DNA from 3 places in the Microbacterium sp. NPDC055521 genome. Region 1 is predicted to be linked to each of the others. Evidence: predicted binding sites of a transcription regulator. Region 1 holds the regulator's gene; each other region holds the start of a gene.
What was found. The regulator LexA, encoded in region 1, represses DNA repair genes until DNA is damaged. The targets are predictions, from matches to a motif close to TCGAACANNTGTTCGA.
Positions count from the first base shown of each region.

Region 2: the regulator LexA is predicted to act here: its motif matches at 4,192-4,207, upstream of ACWGSM_RS00160 (DUF222 domain-containing protein).
Region 3: the regulator LexA is predicted to act here: its motif matches at 4,057-4,072, upstream of ACWGSM_RS02745 (DUF222 domain-containing protein).

Region 1 is NZ_JBSHJX010000012.1:34,207-40,542, reverse strand. It holds gene ACWGSM_RS11610 (methylenetetrahydrofolate reductase) at 1-434, shown strand, start outside; gene metE (5-methyltetrahydropteroyltriglutamate--homocysteine S-methyltransferase) at 431-2,743, shown strand; gene lexA (transcriptional repressor LexA) at 2,814-3,500, opposite strand; gene ACWGSM_RS11595 (LysM peptidoglycan-binding domain-containing protein) at 3,805-4,182, shown strand; gene ACWGSM_RS11590 (histidinol-phosphate transaminase) at 4,226-5,317, shown strand; gene hisB (imidazoleglycerol-phosphate dehydratase HisB) at 5,314-5,916, shown strand; gene hisH (imidazole glycerol phosphate synthase subunit HisH) at 5,913-6,336, shown strand, end outside.
Region 2 is NZ_JBSHJX010000001.1:34,961-41,296, reverse strand. It holds gene aroB (3-dehydroquinate synthase) at 1-862, shown strand, start outside; gene ACWGSM_RS00175 (type II 3-dehydroquinate dehydratase) at 859-1,299, shown strand; gene ACWGSM_RS00170 (DMT family transporter) at 1,302-2,267, opposite strand; gene ACWGSM_RS00165 (TetR/AcrR family transcriptional regulator) at 2,264-2,833, opposite strand; gene ACWGSM_RS00160 (DUF222 domain-containing protein) at 2,937-4,181, opposite strand; gene efp (elongation factor P) at 4,336-4,899, shown strand; gene nusB (transcription antitermination factor NusB) at 4,902-5,312, shown strand; gene ACWGSM_RS00145 (SNF2-related protein) at 5,363-6,336, shown strand, end outside.
Region 3 is NZ_JBSHJX010000002.1:179,684-186,019, forward strand. It holds gene ACWGSM_RS02725 (isocitrate lyase/PEP mutase family protein) at 1-293, opposite strand, end outside; gene ACWGSM_RS02730 (RNB domain-containing ribonuclease) at 372-1,796, shown strand; gene ACWGSM_RS02735 (hypothetical protein) at 1,940-2,794, opposite strand; gene ispG (flavodoxin-dependent (E)-4-hydroxy-3-methylbut-2-enyl-diphosphate synthase) at 2,812-3,963, opposite strand; gene ACWGSM_RS02745 (DUF222 domain-containing protein) at 4,170-5,327, shown strand; gene ACWGSM_RS02750 (chorismate-binding protein) at 5,561-6,336, shown strand, end outside.

The sequences.
Region 1 (6,336 bases):
GCAGCCAGCACGTCGACGCGCTGCTCGCGAAGCAGGCCGCTGGGGCGACCGTCGCGATCACGCAGCTCTTCTTCCACTCCGACCACTACCTCGCGTTCGTCGAACGTGCGCGCCGCGCCGGTGTCACGATCCCGATCCTTCCCGGCATCATGCCGATCACCTCGCCCGCGCGCCTGGCGCGCGTGCTCGAGCTGACCGGCGAAGAGCTGCCGAGCGAGCTCGCGATCGAGCTCGAGGTCGAGCCGACCACCGAGGGGCGCCGGCAGATCGGCATCCGCTGGGCCGCCGACCTCATCCGTGCCGTCGTCGACGGCGGGGCGCCCGGTGTGCACCTGTACGCGTTCAACCAGCACGAGACCGTGCTCGACGTCCTCCAGTCCGCCGGGGTCATCCCCGCGCGCCAGCTCTCCGCAGCATCGAAAGGAACACCATGACCGCTTTCCCCGCAGGGACGATCCTCGGCTACCCGCGCATCGGCCGCCGTCGCGAGCTGAAGAAGGCCGTCGAGGCATTCTGGGCCGGCCGCGCCGACCAGGCCGAGCTCGAGCGCACCGCCGCCGAGCTGCGTGCGACGACGCGCGCCCGTCTCGCCGAGCTCGGCCTCGGCCGCGATGACTCGTCGATCCCCGAGTCGTTCTCGTTCTACGACCAGGTGCTCGACGCCGCGGTCACCGTCGGCGCCATCCCGACCCGCTTCGACGATCTTCGCGATGCCGACGGCACCATCGGACTGGATGCGTACTTCACGGTCGCCCGCGGCGAGGGCGAGCGCGCACCGCTCGAGATGACCAAGTGGTTCAACTCGAACTACCACTACCTCGTGCCGGAGATCGGCCCCGAGACGGCCTTCTCCCTCGCCAGCGAGCATCTCGTGCAGCAGGTCGCCGAGGCTGCGGCCGCCGGGTACGTCACCCGCCCGGTGATCGTCGGACCGGTCACCCTGCTCGCCCTGGCGAAGGCGTCGGATGACGCACCGGAGGGCTTCGAGCCGCTCAGCCGACTCGATGACCTGCTGCCGGTCTACGCCGAGCTGCTGGCCAAGCTGAAGGCAGGCGGCGCCCAGTGGGTGCAGCTCGACGAGCCGGCGCTGGTCAGCGAGTCGCTGCCGGTCGACACCGCGACCCTGGCGGATGCCGCAGCCCGCGCCCTCGCGGTGCTCGGCGGCGCGAGCGCGCGCCCGCAGATCTTCGTGGCAGCCCCGTACGCCGCGCTCGGCGCGACGCTCGACGTGCTGGCCGCCGCGCCCGTCGAGGCGATCGGCGTCGACCTCGTCCGCGGCGAGGTGCCCGCCGCACTGCCCACGCTCGAAGGGAAGACCCTCGTCGGCGGCGTGGTCGACGGACACAACATCTGGCGCGGCGACCTCGACGCGGCGTTCGCGAAGCTCGAGTCGCTGCGCGCGCTCGGCGCGGCCGCGGTGTCGGCATCCACCTCGACCTCGCTGCTGCACGTGCCGCACGACGTCGACGACGAGACGGCACTCGATCCGCGTCTGGTCTCGTGGCTCGCCTTCGCCGACCAGAAGGTCGGCCAGGTCGTCACCCTCGCGCGGGGGCTGGGCCGGGGCCGGGAGGCCATCGCCGACGCGCTGGATGCGGCATCCGCAGCCCTCGCCGACCGGCATGCCGCCCCCGGCGTGCGCGACGGGGCGGTGCGCGGGCACGAGGTCGCCGAGGCGGAGTTCTCGCGCGTCTCGTATGCCGAGCGCGAGAGCGCGCAGCGGGCGCTGAACCTGCCCGCACTGCCCCTGACGACGATCGGCTCGTTCCCGCAGACCGGCGACATCCGCAGGGCCCGCGCCCAGTTCCTGCGCGGCGAGCTGCCCGCCGACGACTACGACGACTTCCTGCGCCGCGAGATCGACCAGGTCGTCGCCCTGCAGGAGGAGCTCGGCCTCGACGTGCTCGTGCACGGCGAGCCCGAGCGCAACGACATGGTGCAGTACTTCGCCGAGCACCTCGACGGGTTCGCCGTCACCCAGCACGGCTGGGTGCAGTCCTACGGCTCGCGCGCCACCCGGCCCTCGATCCTCTGGGGAGACGTGTCGCGCCCGGCGCCGATCACCGTCTCGTGGGCCGCGTACGCCCAGTCGCTCAGCGCGAAGCCGGTCAAGGGCATGCTCACCGGTCCCGTGACGATTCTCGCGTGGTCGTTCGTACGCGACGACCAGCCGCTCGGCGAGACCGCCGATCAGGTCGCCCTCGCCCTGCGAGACGAGATCACCGACCTCGAGGCCGCCGGTATCGCGATCATCCAGGTCGACGAGCCGGCGCTGCGCGAGCTGCTGCCGCTGAAGGCGGCGGATCAGGCCGACTACCTCGACTGGTCGGTGCGCTCGTTCCGCCTCGCGACCGCCGGTGCCGCTGCGGCGACGCAGATCCACACGCACCTCTGCTACTCGGAGTTCGGCGTGGTGATCGATGCGATCCGCGCCCTCGACGCCGATGTGACCTCGATCGAGGCCGCGCGCAGCCGCATGGAGGTCGTCGCCGACATCGCGCGCTTCGGCTTCGATCACGGGGTCGGCCCCGGCGTGTACGACATCCACTCGCCGCGGGTGCCCAGCGTCGACGAGATCGAGGCTCTGCTGCGCCGCGCCGTCGACGAGCTGCCGCTGCGGCAGCTGTGGGTGAACCCCGACTGCGGTCTGAAGACCCGCGCCTACGAGGAGACCGTCGAGTCGCTGCGCAACATCGTCGAGGCCACCCGGCGCGTCCGTGAGGACGTCGCGGTCGCCGTCTGACGCCCGTCCAGCAAGAGAGGCGCCCCTTCCCGACCGGGAAGCGGCGCCTCTCTCCGTCGCAGGCGCGCGATCAGACCGAGCGGAGCACCGCGACGACCTTGCCGAGCACGACCGCCTCGTCGCCGAGGATGGGCTCGAACGCCGAGTTGCGGGGCAGCAGCCAGGTGTGCCCGTCTCGCCGGCGGAAGGTCTTCACCGTCGCCTCCCCATCGATCATGGCGGCGACGATCTCGCCGTTCTCGGCATTGTTCTGCGTGCGCACGACGACCCAGTCGCCGTCGCAGATCGCCGCGTCGATCATCGACTCGCCGTTGACTTTCAGCATGAACAGATCGCCCTTGCCCACCAGCTGCCTCGGCAGCGGGAAGATCTCCTCCACCTGCTGGTCGGCCGTGATCGGCACTCCCGCGGCGATCTGGCCGACGAGGGGCACCAGCGCGGCGTCCCCTACGGACGGGGCGGTGTCGGCGGGGTTCTCGGTACCGCTGCCGGGAAGGTCGATCAGCACCTCCATCGCGCGGGTCTTGCCCGGGTCGCGGCGCAGGTAGCCGCTCAGCTCGAGCTGCCCGAGCTGGTGAGTGACGCTCGAGAGCGACTTCAGCCCCACCGCGTCGCCGATCTCGCGCATGCTCGGCGGGTAGCCGTGGCGGGCGATCGAGGTCTGGATCACCTCGAGGATCGCCATCTGCTTGGGGCTCAGGCTCTTGCGGCGTCGCGTGCGGGGAGCCTCGGCTGCGGTCTCGGGGGTGTCGCTCATGGATGCTCCTTCATACCCTCACACGGTCGGATCCGCGTCGTCGCGGGGATCCGGTTCGAATGTCGGTGGCCCATGGTGGGCTGACTTCATCGAAACCGTATCCGAGTTCGCCCGGATAACGGAAGATCTGTTCGAGCGTGTCGCAGAAGTGACGGCACGGTATTCGAAGAATTCTTGACAGATGTTCGATATCGAAGATACATTCGGAACGTAGCTTCGCATCCGGCATCCCCGGCCGGATGCCGGATGCGAAAGCTGCACCCCTTCCGCCCGAAGGGCGGAGGAGAGCGAAGAGGAGCATCACATGAGCACCACCAGCATCCAGGCCCCCGAGACCTTCACGGTCACGGCCGCTGCACGGCGTTCTGTCTCGACCCGGCTGCGCCTCACGGCGCGCGGTCGTCGTCTGCTCGCCGCCCTCGCCGCCGCACCGGTCATCGCAGGCATCGCCGTCTCCCTTCTGGCCGGCGGCTCGGCTGTCGCGTCCGGTGAGAGTGAGCCGGTCGCCTTCGAGACCGTGACGGTTCTGCCCGGTGACACGCTGTGGTCTATCGCAGCCGAGGCAGCACCCGCCTCCGATCCGCGCGACGTCATCGACGACATCAAGCGTCTCAACGACCTCACCACCGGCATGATCCAGGTAGGCACGTCGATCGCGATCCCGACGGCCTACTCCGGGTGAGCGCGCCGTCATCCGCGGCGGCGCGCGCGATGCGCGGCCTACGATGGAGCATGTGACATCCCTCGATGAGCTGCCCCTCCGCGCCGACCTGCGCGGGCTCACGCCGTACGGTGCCCCGCAGGCGCCGCTCCCGGTCGCTCTGAACGTCAACGAGAACACGCATCGGGTTCCCGACGAGGTCGCCAGCGACATCCTCGACGACATCGCCCTCGCGCTGCGCGACGTCAACCGCTACCCCGACCGTGAGTTCACGCAGCTGCGAGAGGCGTTCGCCGCGTACCTCGGTCACGGGCTGACGGCCGAGCAGATCTGGGCGGGCAACGGCTCGAACGAGGTGCTGCAGCACATCATGCAGGCGTTCGCCGGCCCGGGCCGCACCGCCTTCGGGTTCGCGCCCACCTACTCGATGTACCCGCTGATCACGCAGGGCACGGGCGCGCAGTGGCTCGCGGGCGCCCGGCACGACGACTTCACGCTCGACCCCGATGATGCCGCGCGGCAGGTCGCCGAGGCAGACCCCGACGTCGTCATCCTGTGCACCCCGAACAACCCCACCGGCACCCCGCTGGGACTCGACGTCATCGAGGCCGTCTACGACGCGACGCGCGGCGTCGTGATCGTCGATGAGGCCTACCAGGAGTTCGCCCCGCACGACGCCCCCTCGGCGCTGAGCCTGCTGGCCGGCCGGCCGCGGCTCGCCGTCTCGCGCACGATGAGCAAGGCCTTCGCCTTCGCCGGCGCCCGGGTGGGCTATCTGGCCGCCGACCCGGCGTTCATCGATGCGCTGCGGCTCGTGCGCCTTCCCTACCACCTCAGTGCTCTCACGCAGGCCGCAGCCGTTGCGGCGCTGCGCAACTCGTCGACCATGCTGCAGATGGTCGACGAGATCGTCGAGCAGCGTGAGCGCATCTCGGCCACGCTCGAGGCCCTCGGATACCGGCCGCACGCCTCGTGGTCGAACTTCGTGCTGTTCGGCGGAGTCGACGACCCGCAGGCCCTCTGGCGTGCACTGTACGACCGCGGAGTGCTCATCCGCGACGTCGGAATCCCGCATCACCTGCGTGTCTCCGCCGGCACCGAAGCCGAGACCACCGCATTCCTGGAAGCCCTCGCGTCGATTGGATCGCCCGCATGACCACCCGCACCGCCCGCCGAACCCGCAGCACCTCCGAGTCGACCGTCGAGGTCGTCATCGACCTCGACGGCACGGGACGCAGCGACATCGACACGAGCGTTCCGTTCTTCGACCACATGCTCACGGCGTTCGCGAAGCACTCGCTCACCGACCTCACGGTGCGCGCCACCGGCGACACGCACATCGACGCGCACCACACGGTCGAGGACATCTCGATCGTGCTCGGCCAGGCGATCCGCGAAGCGCTCGGCGACAAGGCGGGCATCTCGCGCTACGGCGATGCGCTGGTGCCCCTCGACGAGGCTCTCGCTCAGGCCGTGGTCGACATCTCGGGCCGCCCGTTCCTCGTGCACGACGGTGAGCCCGCGGGCTTCGAGTTCCACCTCATCGGCGGTCACTTCACCGGATCGCTGGTGCGCCACGTGTTCGAGGCGATCACCCTCAACGCCGGCCTGACCGTGCACGTGCGCCTCCTCGGGGGCCGCGACCCGCACCACATCGCCGAAGCCGAATTCAAGGCGTTCGCCCGCGCGTTCCGTCAGGCAAAGGCCGTCGACCCGCTCGTCGACGGCATCCCCTCGACCAAGGGCGCGCTGTGACCGAGCGTCGTGTCGTCGTCTTCGACTACGACTCCGGCAACGTGCACTCCGCCGTGAAGGCTCTGGCCGCAGCGGGGGCCGAGGTCGAGCTCACGCGTGATCGCAGCCGGGCCCTCGAGGCGGACGGACTGCTCGTGCCCGGCGTGGGCGCCTTCGCCGCGGTTCGCGACGCGCTGGTCGCACACGGCGGTGACGAGATCATCGACCGGCGCCTGGCCGGCGGACGCCCGGTGCTCGGCATCTGCGTCGGCATGCAGGTGATGTTCGAGCGCGGCGTCGAGCGCGGCCAGCCCGCCGAGGGGCTGGGTGAGTGGCCGGGCACGGTGGCCGAGCTGGACGCCCCCGTGCTGCCGCACATGGGCTGGAACACGGTCGAGCCGGGGGAGGGCAGCGTGCTCTTCGACGGTATCGAGGACGAGC
Region 2 (6,336 bases), on a different contig from region 1:
GGCCGGCAAGCGCATCGAAGTGGCGGCGTTCTGCTGGCAGGTGATGGGCCAGGCAGACTTCACCCGCACCGACGCCGTCGTCGGCTACGGCGGCGGGTCGGTGACCGATGTCGCCGGCTTCGTGGCGGCGACCTGGCTGCGCGGCGTGCAGGTCGTGCAGGTGCCGACCACCGTGCTCGGTCTGGTCGACGCGGCCGTAGGCGGCAAGACGGGCGTGAACACGGCCGAAGGCAAGAACATGGTCGGGGCGTTCTGGGCGCCGCGGGCTGTCGTCGGCGATCTCGACGAGCTGCAGACCCTGAGTGCGAACGAGGCGACAGCGGGATACGCAGAGGTCGTCAAGGCAGGGTTCATCTGGGCGCCGGAGATCCTCGACATCATCGAGGCCTCTCCCGAGCGAGCAGTCGATCCGACGACCGACGAGTTCCGCCGCACGGTGGAGCTCGCGATCGACATGAAGGCGAAGGTCGTCTCGGACGACTTCCGTGAGGCTGGCCTGCGCGAGATCCTGAACTACGGCCACACGCTCGGACATGCCATCGAGCACGCCGAGCGCTACCAGTGGCGCCACGGTGCGGCGATCTCGATCGGCATGATGTATGCCGCCGAGCTGTCGCGTCTGGCCGGTCGGCTGTCGGATGCCGGTGCCGATCGGCATCGCACCGTGCTCGAGTCGCTCGGGCTGCCGACGACCTACCGCGCCGGCGCCTGGCAGCAGCTGCTGGCGACCATGCAGCGCGACAAGAAGGCGCGCGGCGGGATGCTGCGCTTCATCCTGCTCGACGACATCGCGAAGCCGACCGTCGTGCAGGCGCCGGACGAGTCGCTCATGTTCGCCGCCTACCAGGAGATCGTCGGATGACCGAGACCCGCCGGATGATGCTGCTGAACGGCCCGAACCTCAACCTGCTCGGCACGCGCGAGCCCGACGTCTACGGGATCGCGACGCTCGCCGACGTCGAGCAGCTCACGGCGACAGCCGCGGCCGACGCCGGGTACGAGCTGCGCGCGCTGCAGAGCAATCACGAGGGCGTGCTGATCGACGCGATCCACGCGGCTCGCGAGGACTGCGCGGCGATCATCATCAACCCCGCCGGGCTCACGCACACCTCGGTGTCGCTGCGGGACGCTCTGACCGGCGTCGGCCTGCCGTTCGCCGAGGTGCACATCTCCGACGTGTACGCCCGAGAGAAGTTCCGGCACTTCTCGTACCTCCAGGACGTCGCCGCCGTGCGCGTGGTCGGCGAGGGAGTCGACGGCTACGCGCGCGCCGTGCGGGAGCTGGCCGCCCTGCTCTGATCTCAGCCGCCCGGAACGGACGGGCTCGCAGATTCGGACGGGCCCCGACGGCTGATCCAGACGGCATCCGGAACGGGATCAGCGTTGGTGGGTGCGACAGCCAAGATGACGAGCGCGCCTGCGATGGTGAGGAGGCCGACCCACCCGAGAGTGGTGAGACGCTCACCGACGACAAGGACGGCAAGGACCGTCGCGATCGCGGGTTCGATGAGGGTGACCGTGGTGGCGGTGCTTGCTCGCACTTTGGTGAGGCCGTATCCGAACAGCAGATATCCGAGGAACATCGGCACGAGCGCCATGTAGGCGGTGACGGCAATGTTCTGACCTGAGTCGAGAAGCGAAGCGCCGGTGAGGACGAGGACCGGCAGAAGAAGAAGGCCACCGCCGCCGAACACGGCGCCCATCGACGCTCCGCGGCTGGTACCTCCGCTCATCAGCCGGTGCGATGCCCAGGAGTAGGTGGCATAGGTGATGCCGGCCACCAGACCGAGTGCGATGCCCAGAACCGTGTGGAATGCAGAGCTGGCCTCGTCCTCGATCTTGGCTACGCACAGAAACGTGCTGCCGAGTACGCCCAGCGCCGCGGCAAGCATCCACCACCGGCTCAGAGGACGCCTGTCCACAACCCGTTCCAGGATCCCGGAGGCGAGCGGAGCGGAGGCGAGCGACACAACCGAGCCGACCGCGACCCCGGCTGTGTGCATGGAGCTGTAGAACACGAGGGGATAGATCGCGACCGCCAGCGCGCCGATGATCACGATCCATCGCTGGTCACGCAGTGCCTCCCACTCGGCTCGCAATGCGGGCACGGCGATCAGCGCCTGCAGGAGCCCGCCGATCCCCAACGCCGCAGACCCGATCGCGAGAGGACCCACACCGGGCGCAAACGTCGCCGCGGTCCCGGTGGTGCCCCACAGCACGGACGTGACCGTGATCGCTGCGAGTCCGGACAGACGCCCACGGTTCACAGAGCAACCAGCAGGCGTGTGGCGAGCTGCTTCGCGTGCTCGAGTCGCTGGGAGCTGCCCTCCAGCCCCGCGCGCGCCATCGCACCCTCAAGAAGGAATGAGCAGTGTTCCGCCAGCGCGCGAGCTTCAGAGGGCGAGGTCAGCTCGCTCAGGTGATCGGAGAGGATCTGCTCGACCTGCGCCTTGTGTCGTCGGACGGCACCACGGCCCGGCGACCCCACCGGAAGCTCCGCCGCAGCGTTCAACAGCCCACAGCCGCGGAAACCGTGCTCGTACCCGATCTCCGCGTGATCGATATAGGCGTCGAAGACAGCGACAACGCTTCGCTTCGGACCGGCACCGTCTCCAGCTCGCGCCATGTAAAGCGCAAGCCACTCGTCGTGGCGGGCCTCGATGTATGCCAACACCAGTTCGTCTTTCGATGTGAAGTTGTTGTAGAGACTCATCCGCGCCACCCCGGCCGCGGCGGTGATCGCGTTGATACCCGTCGCCGCGATCCCGTCTGCGTAGAACAGACGCGACGCGGCATCCAGCAACTTCGTCCGTACGGTGACCTCGCTCGGCATCCACGACCCTCCTCTAGGTAGATCAGTCTACCTAGAGGAGGGTCGTGCGAGAACTAGCCGACCGGAGATCGCTGGCCGCTCAAGATGCTCTGCAGGTCGATCGTCAGAAGGGTGGTGGTGCGGTGCTGGTGTATCCGGTGGAGGAGATGACCTGCACGGTGTGGTCGGGTCGCGTCCGATACCGGATTCGGGTGCGATGTCGCAGTGTGTGATCGCGGGGACACAGGGGACGGAGCTGACTCAGATCCGTCGTCCCACCTTTCGCCCAGGGCCGGTCGTGGTCGAGGTCGGCGTCGACCGCGAGGCGGGTGCACCCGTCGCGGGAGCAGGTGCCATGGCCCAGGGTCAGCCAGTCGCGTTGCGCTTGCGTGGGCCGGTAGGTGCGCCGGTCCATGTCGACGATCGCGCCTGTGACGGGGTCGGTGATCACCCGCCTGAAGCCGCGGGCGTCGAGGAACATCTGCTTCGCGGTGAGCGGGTCGATCGTGTCGCCGCCGACGATCGACGCGGACTCCACCGGGACCGGGTCGCCGGCGAGCAGCTGGACGGGCACGGTGACGAACAGCTTCGTCTTCACCGCCGTCGCGGTGCCGACACCGCGCAGCCATTGGCTGAACAGGTCAGCACGGATCTGGCTGCGTGTTCTGCCCTCGCGCTTGGCCTTCTGCATGTGCTTCGCCGTCGCGGTCAGACGCCGCATCGCGGCGACCGCGTCGTGAGTGGGAAGAAGCGCGGTGATCCACGACATCCCATCGCCGGCGGGGGAGACGCTCACGTGTCGGTCGGCCATCGCGCGGGTGTGTCGGCGGGCGGCGGTGTCGCCGGTGATCCGGTCGACGAGCTTCTTCGCCCGCTGCCGCAGCACCGCTGATGAGCAGGTCAGCACCCACTCGTGCGCGGCCTGATCCAGCCGGGCGAGCGCGGCGGCCTCGGCATCCCGAACCTCCTGCGGCGCGCCGAGCGGGGAGGCGAGCGGGCCGGCGGCGGTGACGATCACCCCGACGTTGTGCATCGACGCGAACCCGTCACGGGCGCGCTGCCACAGCAGCGGCAGATCCCGCGCCGCCGTCTCAGCGACAGAGCACAGCTCCCGCACCCGCTCCTGCGAGATCCGCAACCGCAGCGACAGCTCCAGCACCACCGCCCGCTCGGCCATCTGCACGTCGGCGTCGATCGTGTAGATCTCCGGATGCCGACGCGCGAACTCGACCGCTTCCACCACGCGCTGCGCCTGCCGCGCGGCATACCGGTTCGCGTCCACCTCGGAGCACGTCACGTCATCGAGGAGCACGCTCAGCACATCGCCCGCAGACTGCGGGCTCGTACCGGACTCCTCATCGATGAACACCACACCAGTATAGAACAAAACTTCGAATCTGTCGAGGGTGGTACGCGATCAGATCGGCCGATCCGGGGCATCCGATAGAATCGCTATTTGGCCACCTTCCCGCGCGCAACCGCGCCGGCCCTCGAAGCTTCTGAACGAACGGACCCGCATCACCATGGCATCCACCGCAGACATCAAGAACGGCGTCGTCATCAAGATCGACGGACAGCTCTGGAGCGTCGTGGAGTTCCAGCACGTCAAGCCCGGCAAGGGCGGCGCCTTCGTCCGCACCAAGCTGAAGAACGTCGTCACGGGCAAGTCGGTCGACAAGACCTACAACGCCGGCACGAAGATCGAGATCGAGAACGTCGACCGTCGCGACTTCACCTACCTGTACACCGACGGCGACAGCTTCGTCTTCATGGACCAGGAGGACTACGACCAGATCAACGTCCCCGCGGCCACCGTCGGCGACGCGAAGAACTACATGCTCGAGAACCAGCAGGTGCAGATCGCGCTGAACAACGGCAACCCGCTCTACATCGAGCTGCCCGCCTCGGTCGTGCTCGAGGTCACGTACACCGAGCCCGGTCTGCAGGGCGACCGCTCGTCGGCCGGCACCAAGCCCGCGACCCTCGAGACCGGCTACGAGATCCAGGTTCCGCTGTTCCTCGAGCAGGGCACCAAGGTCAAGGTCGACACCCGCACGGGCGACTACCTCGGCCGCGTCAACGACTGACCTTGAGCGCCCGCACCAAGGCGCGCAAGCGCGCCCTCGACATCCTCTTCTCGGCCGACGTACGCGGCGAGGAGCTCTCGGTCGTGCTCGCCGCAGCCGCCAAGCGCGCCGCCAGCGAGCCGTCTCGCGAGGCCTCGTGGCTGTACGCCCGCGACATCGTCGACGGCATCATCGACAACCGCGATGAGATCGACGAGCACATCACCACGCACAGCAACGACTGGAAGCTCGAGCGGATGCCCGCCGTCGACCGCGCCCTGCTGCGCATCGGCACCTGGGAGATCGTCTACAACGACGAGGTTCCCACCGCCGTCGCAATCGACGAGGCCGTCGAACTCGCCAAGGAGCTCTCGACCGAGGACTCCGGCGGGTTCGTGCACGGCGTGCTGGCCCGCATCGCCCGATCCATCTGAGTCGCAGCCGGCGCTGAGCGCGTGTCGGTGGTGACGGGGAGGATGCTGTCATGAGCTCTCCTCGCCCTCCCGCCACGGTGCTGCGCGCCCTGGCGGGCGACGGCGGCTACCAGCGCGGGCTCGACTACGCCCGTCGCGGTCGCGTCGCCGACGTGCGGTGGGATGCCGCATCTCAGACGCTCACCGCCGGCGTATTCGGCAGTGAACGTGCTCCCTACCGGTGCCGGGTGCGCTTCGACGGGCCGCGGATCATGACGACCAACTGCACGTGCCCGGTCGCCGCGGCCTGTAAGCACGCGATCGCGGCCATCCTCATCGGTGCCGACGCGGATGAGACGCTCGACAGCGCGCCCGAGCGGCCCGCCGCGGCGTCCCCCGCCCCGCCGCCGCCGCGCGAGCCGTGGGAGCAGTTCGGGGCGTTCGCCCGCCCCGTTCCGCCGCCGGCGTGGCGTGCGCTGCTGAACGCTCCGCCCGCGGCGACGTCCGCGCTGCCCCTCGCGCTGGGAATCGAGCTGCGCACGCGGCCCCGCCACTCGTTCGACCGGTGGGGGCCGGCCGCCCTGCAGACGGCGACACCTCGCGACCTCGCCGGCGATCACGGTGAGATCCTGCTCTGCGTCCGCCCGCTCATGCGCAGCGCGTCGACGGGCCGATGGATCCACGGCGAGGCTTCCTGGGACTCCGTGCGGCGCTCGTCGGCGCGCTTCGATGCCGACCAGGCGCGCTGGTTCACCGACTTCCTCAACATCGCGCGCGACTCGCTGCTCTCGGGCACCGCGGGTGACTGGATCGCCCTCGACCGGGTCGAGACGCCGCTGCTGTGGCAGCACGTCGACGCGCTGGCGGGACTGGGCATCCCGATCATCTCGACGCAGAAGCACACCGCCGTCCAGTTCGCCGAGGACGCGACGATCGGGCTGCGCATCGACCCGGCTGACAGCGGAGGGCTCATCGTCGGCGCCGAGGCCGTACTCGACGGGCGGCCTGCGCCGGCTGCGCAGCTGCGCCCGATCGGGCGCATCGG
Region 3 (6,336 bases), on a different contig from region 1:
AGTCGCGTGGTCTCGCCGGCGTCGCCGTATCCGTCGTCGAGGTCGGCGGTCACCGGCAGATCGACGCCGGCGGTGATGCGTCCGACGAAGTCGATCATGAGGTCGCGCGGGATCTGACCGTCGGCGTAGCCGAAGGTCGCCGCGATCGAGTGACCGGCGGTGGCGAGGGCTTTCGTCCCGGGCAGCGCGGCGACGGCCCTGGCCGAGACGACGTCCCAGATGTTGACGACGCGCAGGATCTCCGGTGCGTCGTAGAGGTCGATGAGAGTGCGGGCCTTGTCAGCGTTCGTCATGTCCTCACGGTAGTGCGCGCGGCGTGGCGCGGGGCCGCCGTCACCCGAGACCTCCGGGGCTCTGCATAGGGTGGACGCATGCCTCAGCGTCGATCACATGTTTCGCCTTCCGCCGCGCAGAGCGAGCTCGCTGAGGCACTGACAGCGCTGCGCGAGGGGACCGAAGCGCCCGTCGAGTTCCCGCCGGAAGCGGTCGCCGAGGCTGAGGCGGCGAGCGCGCCGACCCCCGAGCTGGATCTGCGCGACGTGCCCTTCGCCACGCTCGACCCGCTGGGCTCGAAGGATCTCGACCAGGCGTTCCACCTGGAGCGCGCCGGCTCGGGTTACCAGGTGCGGTACGCGATCGCCGATGTGCCCGGCTTCGTCACGCCCGGTGGTGCCGTCGATGCGCAGGCCCGCCTGCGCGGGCAGACCCTCTATCTCGCCGACGGGAACATTCCGCTGCATCCGCGGGTGCTGTCCGAGGATCGCGCGTCGCTGCTTCCGGATGCCGAGCGGCCGGCGCTCGTGTGGACGTTCATCCTCGACGCCGAGGGGTCGAAGACGGACTTCCGGCTCGAGCGCGCCCGCATCCGCTCGCGGGCGCAGCTCGACTACGCCTCGGCGCAGGCATCCGTCGACCGGGGTGGAGACGACCACCTCGCTCTGCTGCAGGAGATCGGCGAGCTGCGCCGTGCGCAGGAGGCCGAGCGCGGTGGTGCGAGCCTGAACCTGCCCGATGAGGAGGTCGTGCAGCGCGACGACGGCCGCTACGACATCGAGCGCCGCCACCCACTGCCCATTGAGGACTGGAACGCACAGCTGTCGCTTCTGACGGGGATGGCAGCGGCCGAGTTGATGATCGACGCGAAGGTGGGTGTGCTGCGAACGATGCCGCAGCCGGAAGACGGCGCGTTCGAGCGCTTCCGGCGTCAGACCGAGGCTCTCGGTCGCCCGTGGACCACCGGTCGGTACGGCGAGTATCTGCGCCAGCTCGACAAGCGGGATCCGCTGACCCTTCCTGTACTGGAGGCCGCGGCGTCGCTTTTCCGCGGCGCGGGATACGTCGCCTTCGACGGGCGACTGCCCGAGGGCGATCTGAGCCAGGCCGCGATCGGTGCGCCCTACGCCCACGCTACCGCTCCGCTGCGCCGCCTGGTGGACCGGTGGTCGCTGGCGATCTGCGTCGCCGCGGCGGAGGGCCGCCCTGCACCGGAGTGGGCGCGGGATTCACTGGCGGAGCTGCCGGCGCTGATGCAGCAGTCAGCGCAGCGGGCATCCACGCTGAACGCCGAGACGATCAACCGTGTCGAGGCCGCACTGCTTCGACCGCTGGCCGGGCAGGTGATCGAGGCGACCGTCATCGAGATGCGCGGCGAGGGGCGTGCGACCGTGCAGATCGCCGAACCTGCCGTGACCGCCACCGCACCGGTGCCCGTCGGAACCTCACCCGGATCGCGCGTGCGTCTTCGCGTCAGCGGGGTGGACGTCTCGCTGGGGACCGTCGACCTCAGCGCGATCTGAGTCGCTTCGAGTGCCGCGGGACATCGATCCCGCGGGACGTGGTGCGTGACGCTCGCTCGTTCGCGGTGACGGCCAGGCGCGCGGGACTCGGTCACGAGGATGCCGAGCGGATCCTCGAGGCGGTGTGGATCAACGACGGGTGATCAGGCGGGCACTGCGGTCGTCGTCATCACGAGCAGCTGCGGATCGCCGAGGTCGAGTGACACCGTGATCGACGCGAACTCGGCGAGGGACTGCACGTGCGTGCCACCGCAGAGGAATCCGACCTCGCCCTCGGGCAGCGTGCAGCGCCAGGTGCGACGGTCGATGATGCTCGGCCCGTCGACATCGATGCGACTCCGACCCGCCGAGGCGATCCAGCCGGCGAGGGTCTCGTTGATCCGCGTCTCACGCTCGGCCAGCGAGGCCGCGAACCCCTCGGAGTCGAAGCCTGCCTTGCGCAGGCTCTTGCCCAGGCGATACTCGTCGACGCTGCCGTCGGCGTGGATGCGGCTGGACTGGTTCGCCTTCCCCTCGAAGTCGGGATTGCCGAGCGGGTCGGTGCCGATCTCCTTGCGCCACAGGTCGGCCACCGCCGCGTCGAGGGCGAGGGACGCCAGGTGGCACGCGGTGTGCCCTCGGCTCAGTGAGGCCCGGTGATCGGCATCCACCGTCAGCGTGACCCGCGCACCGATAGCGATGTCGGCGGGGATCGCCCCCTCGGTGCGGTGGCCGACCATCCACGTCCAGCCCTCGCCACCGCGCTTGACGGGGATGTCGGAGCCGACAGCCAGCGCTCCCTCGTCGCTGATCGCGGCCATCACGGCCTCGGTCACGCGCACCCGCACGTCGCCGATGGTGATCGCGCCGGAATCTCCGGGCTGGTCGGGCCAGGTGTGGTCGACGGGATGGAACGGGGTCGCGTCGACCACGACGATCGAGGCGGCCTGATCTACGAGAAGCACCTCGCCTTCGCCGGCCAGTGCGCCATCGGGGAACGAGACGAGCGTCGACTGCATGGATTCCTCCTGACGCGTCAGCCGGTGATGACCTGGGCGGTGCCGAGCGGGGCGTCGGAGCCCATCTCAGCGGCGATGCGGTTCGCCTCTTCGATGAGCGTGGCGACGATGTCGGCCTCGGGCACGGTCTTGATGACCTCTCCCTTGACGAAGATCTGCCCCTTGCCGTTGCCCGATGCGACGCCGAGGTCCGCCTCGCGCGCTTCGCCGGGGCCGTTCACGACGCAGCCCATCACGGCGACGCGCAGCGGGACCGTCATGTCCTTGAGCCCTTCGGTGACGTCATCGGCGAGCGAGTAGACGTCGACCTGCGCACGACCGCACGAGGGGCAAGACACGATCTCGAGCTTGCGCTCGCGAAGGTTCAGCGACTGCAGGATCTGGTGGCCGACCTTCACCTCTTCAGCCGGGGGCGCCGAGAGCGAGACACGGATGGTGTCGCCGATGCCCTCGCCCAGCAGGATGCCGAACGCGGTGGCGCTCTTGATCGTGCCCTGGAACGCCGGACCGGCCTCGGTCACGCCGAGGTGCAGCGGCCAGTCACCGCGCTCGGCCAGCTGGCGGTACGCCTTGACCATCACGACGGGGTCGTTGTGCTTGACCGAGATCTTGAAGTCGTGGAAGTCGTGCTCCTCGAAGAGCGACGCCTCCCACACCGCGCTCTCGACGAGCGCCTCGGGGGTCGCCTTGCCGTACTTCTCGAGCAGTCGCGGGTCGAGCGAGCCGGCGTTCACGCCGATGCGCAGCGACACGCCCGCATCCTGCGCGGCCTTGGCTATGGCGCCCACCTGATCGTCGAACTTGCGGATGTTGCCCGGGTTGACGCGCACCGCCGCACAGCCGGCGTCGATCGCCTGGAACACGTACTTCGGCTGGAAGTGGATGTCGGCGATCACCGGGATCTGGCTCTTCTTCGCGATGATGTGCAGCACATCGGCGTCGTCCTGCGACGGCACCGCGACGCGGACGATCTCGCAGCCGGATGCCGTGAGCTCGGCGATCTGCTGCAGTGTGCCGTTGATGTCGGTGGTCTTCGTCGTCGTCATCGACTGGACGCTGACGGGGGCGTCGCCGCCGACCAGGACCTTGCCGACCCGGATCTGACGGGACTTGCGACGTGGGGCGAGGACTTCGGGGATGCGCGGCATCCCAAGATTCACTGCAGGCACGCATCCAGGCTACCGCCGCCCGATCGGCGTCGGCTGGAAGTCGACCGCTTCGTGTCCGGGGCAAGATCTGCCGCGATACAGGTGTAGACATATTCGAATCTTTGTTCTATACTGGTGTGGTGATCATCGATGAGGAGTTCGGCTCGATCCCGCGGTCTGCGGGTGATGTGCTAGGTGTTCTTCTTGATGATGTGACGTGTTCTGAGGTGGATGCGAACCGTTATGCGGCTCGTCAGGCGCAGCGCGTGGTGGAAGCGGTCGAGTTCGCTCGTCAGCATCCGGAGATCTACACGATCGACGCCGACGCGCAGATGGCCGAGCGGGCTGTCGTGCTGGAGCTGTCGCTGCGGTTGCGGATCTCGCAGGAGCGGGTGCGGGAGCTGTGCTCTGTCGCTGAGACGGCGGCGCGGGATCTGCCGCTGCTGTGGCAGCGCGCCCGTGACGGGTTCGCGTCGATGCACAACGTCGGGGTGATCGTCACCGCCGCCGGCCCGCTCGCCTCCCCGCTCGGCGCGCCGCAGGAGGTTCGGGATGCCGAGGCCGCCGCGCTCGCCCGGCTGGATCAGGCCGCGCACGAGTGGGTGCTGACCTGCTCATCAGCGGTGCTGCGGCAGCGGGCGAAGAAGCTCGTCGACCGGATCACCGGCGACACCGCCGCCCGCCGGCACACCCGCGCGATGGCCGACCGGCATGTCGGCCGCTCCCCCGCCGGCGACGGAATGTCGTGGGTCACCGCCCTGGTCCCCACCCACGAGGCGGTCGCGATGATGCGCCGCCTGACGGCGACGGCGAAGCACACCCAGAAGTTTGAGCGCGACGGGCGCACGCGGGATCAGATCCGCGCCGACCTGTTCAGCGCATGGCTGCGCGGCATCGGCACCCCCACTGCGGTGAAGACGAAGGTCTTCGTCACCGTGCCCGTGCAGCTGCTCGCCGGCGAACCAGTCCCCGTCGAATCCGCGTCCATCGTGGGCGGCGACACGATCGACCCGCTCACCGCGAAGCAGCTCTTCCTCGACGCCCGCGGATTCCACCGGCTGATCACCGACCCCGTCAAAGGCGTGATCATCGACATGGACCGGCGCACCTACCGCCCCACCCGCGCTCAGCGCGACTGGCTGACCCTGCACCACGGGACCTGCTCCCGCGACGGATGCACCCACCTCGCCGTCGACGCCGACCTCGACCACGACCGGCCCTGGGCGAAGGGCGGAACCACCGACCTCACCCAGCTGCGACCACTCTGCCCCCGCGACCACACCATGCGACATCGCACCCGCATCCGATACCGCACCCGACCCGACCACACGGCGCAGGTCATCTCCCCCACCGGTTTCCGCAGCGCTGCTCCGCCGCCCTTCTGACGATCGAGTGCGGCATGGGGTTCGAAAGAGGCTGTCTCCGCGAGCGAAAGCGGCTGCGCGCGGCGTCACGCGCCCGATCGCCCGCACCGCGATGTGCTACTTTCACGGTATGTCCGCGACCCGCACCTGGTGGCCCGCCTTCTAGGCGGTGATTCGCGTACCCACGAGATCAGACCGCCTTCCGGGGCGGTCTTTTTCTTGCCCGCACCGGATCCCCGACCGAGGAGACCCCGATGACCGCAGTTCCGCTCGCCCGACTGGCAGAGCTCACGGCCGATCGTGACGCACCGTTCGTGCTGATCGCACGTGAGGGCGGCATCGACCTGCTCACCGGCGACATCGTCGACGTCGACCGTCTGGCCGACATTCCGCTCGACGGTCCCGACGGCGCCCGCGAGGTGTTCGCCATGGTCCCCTACCGCCAGGTGCGCGAGCGCGGATTCGAGGCGCACGACGACGGCACCCCGCTGCGCTGCCTGCTCGTCACCGAGCACCTCCGGCTCGACCGCGCCGAGCTGATGGGTGTGCTCCCCCAGGCCGCGATCGCGCTGAACGACGGCGGGTTCGACATCTCCGACGACGACTACGCCGAGATAGTCGAGCGCGTCATCGCCGACGAGATCGGCCACGGCGAGGGGGCGAACTTCGTGATCCGGCGCGACTATCGCGCGAGATTCGAGGCCGACGACCGCACGGCTGCCCTCACCTGGTTCCGCGCGCTGCTCGCGCACGAGCGCGGGGCGTACTGGACGTTCGCGGTCGTCACCCCCGATCAGATCGCCGTCGGCGCCAGCCCGGAGGCGCACGTCGTCGCACGCGAGGGCGTCGTGACCATGAATCCGATCTCGGGCACGTTCCGTCACCCGGCGGGCGGCGCGACCCGCGAGTCTCTGGCCGAGTTCCTCTCGTCCACCAAAGAGACCGAGGAGCTGTTCATGGTCGTCGACGAAGAGCTCAAGATGATGAGCCAGGTCTGCTCGGACGGCGGCCGGATCACCGGCCCGCATCT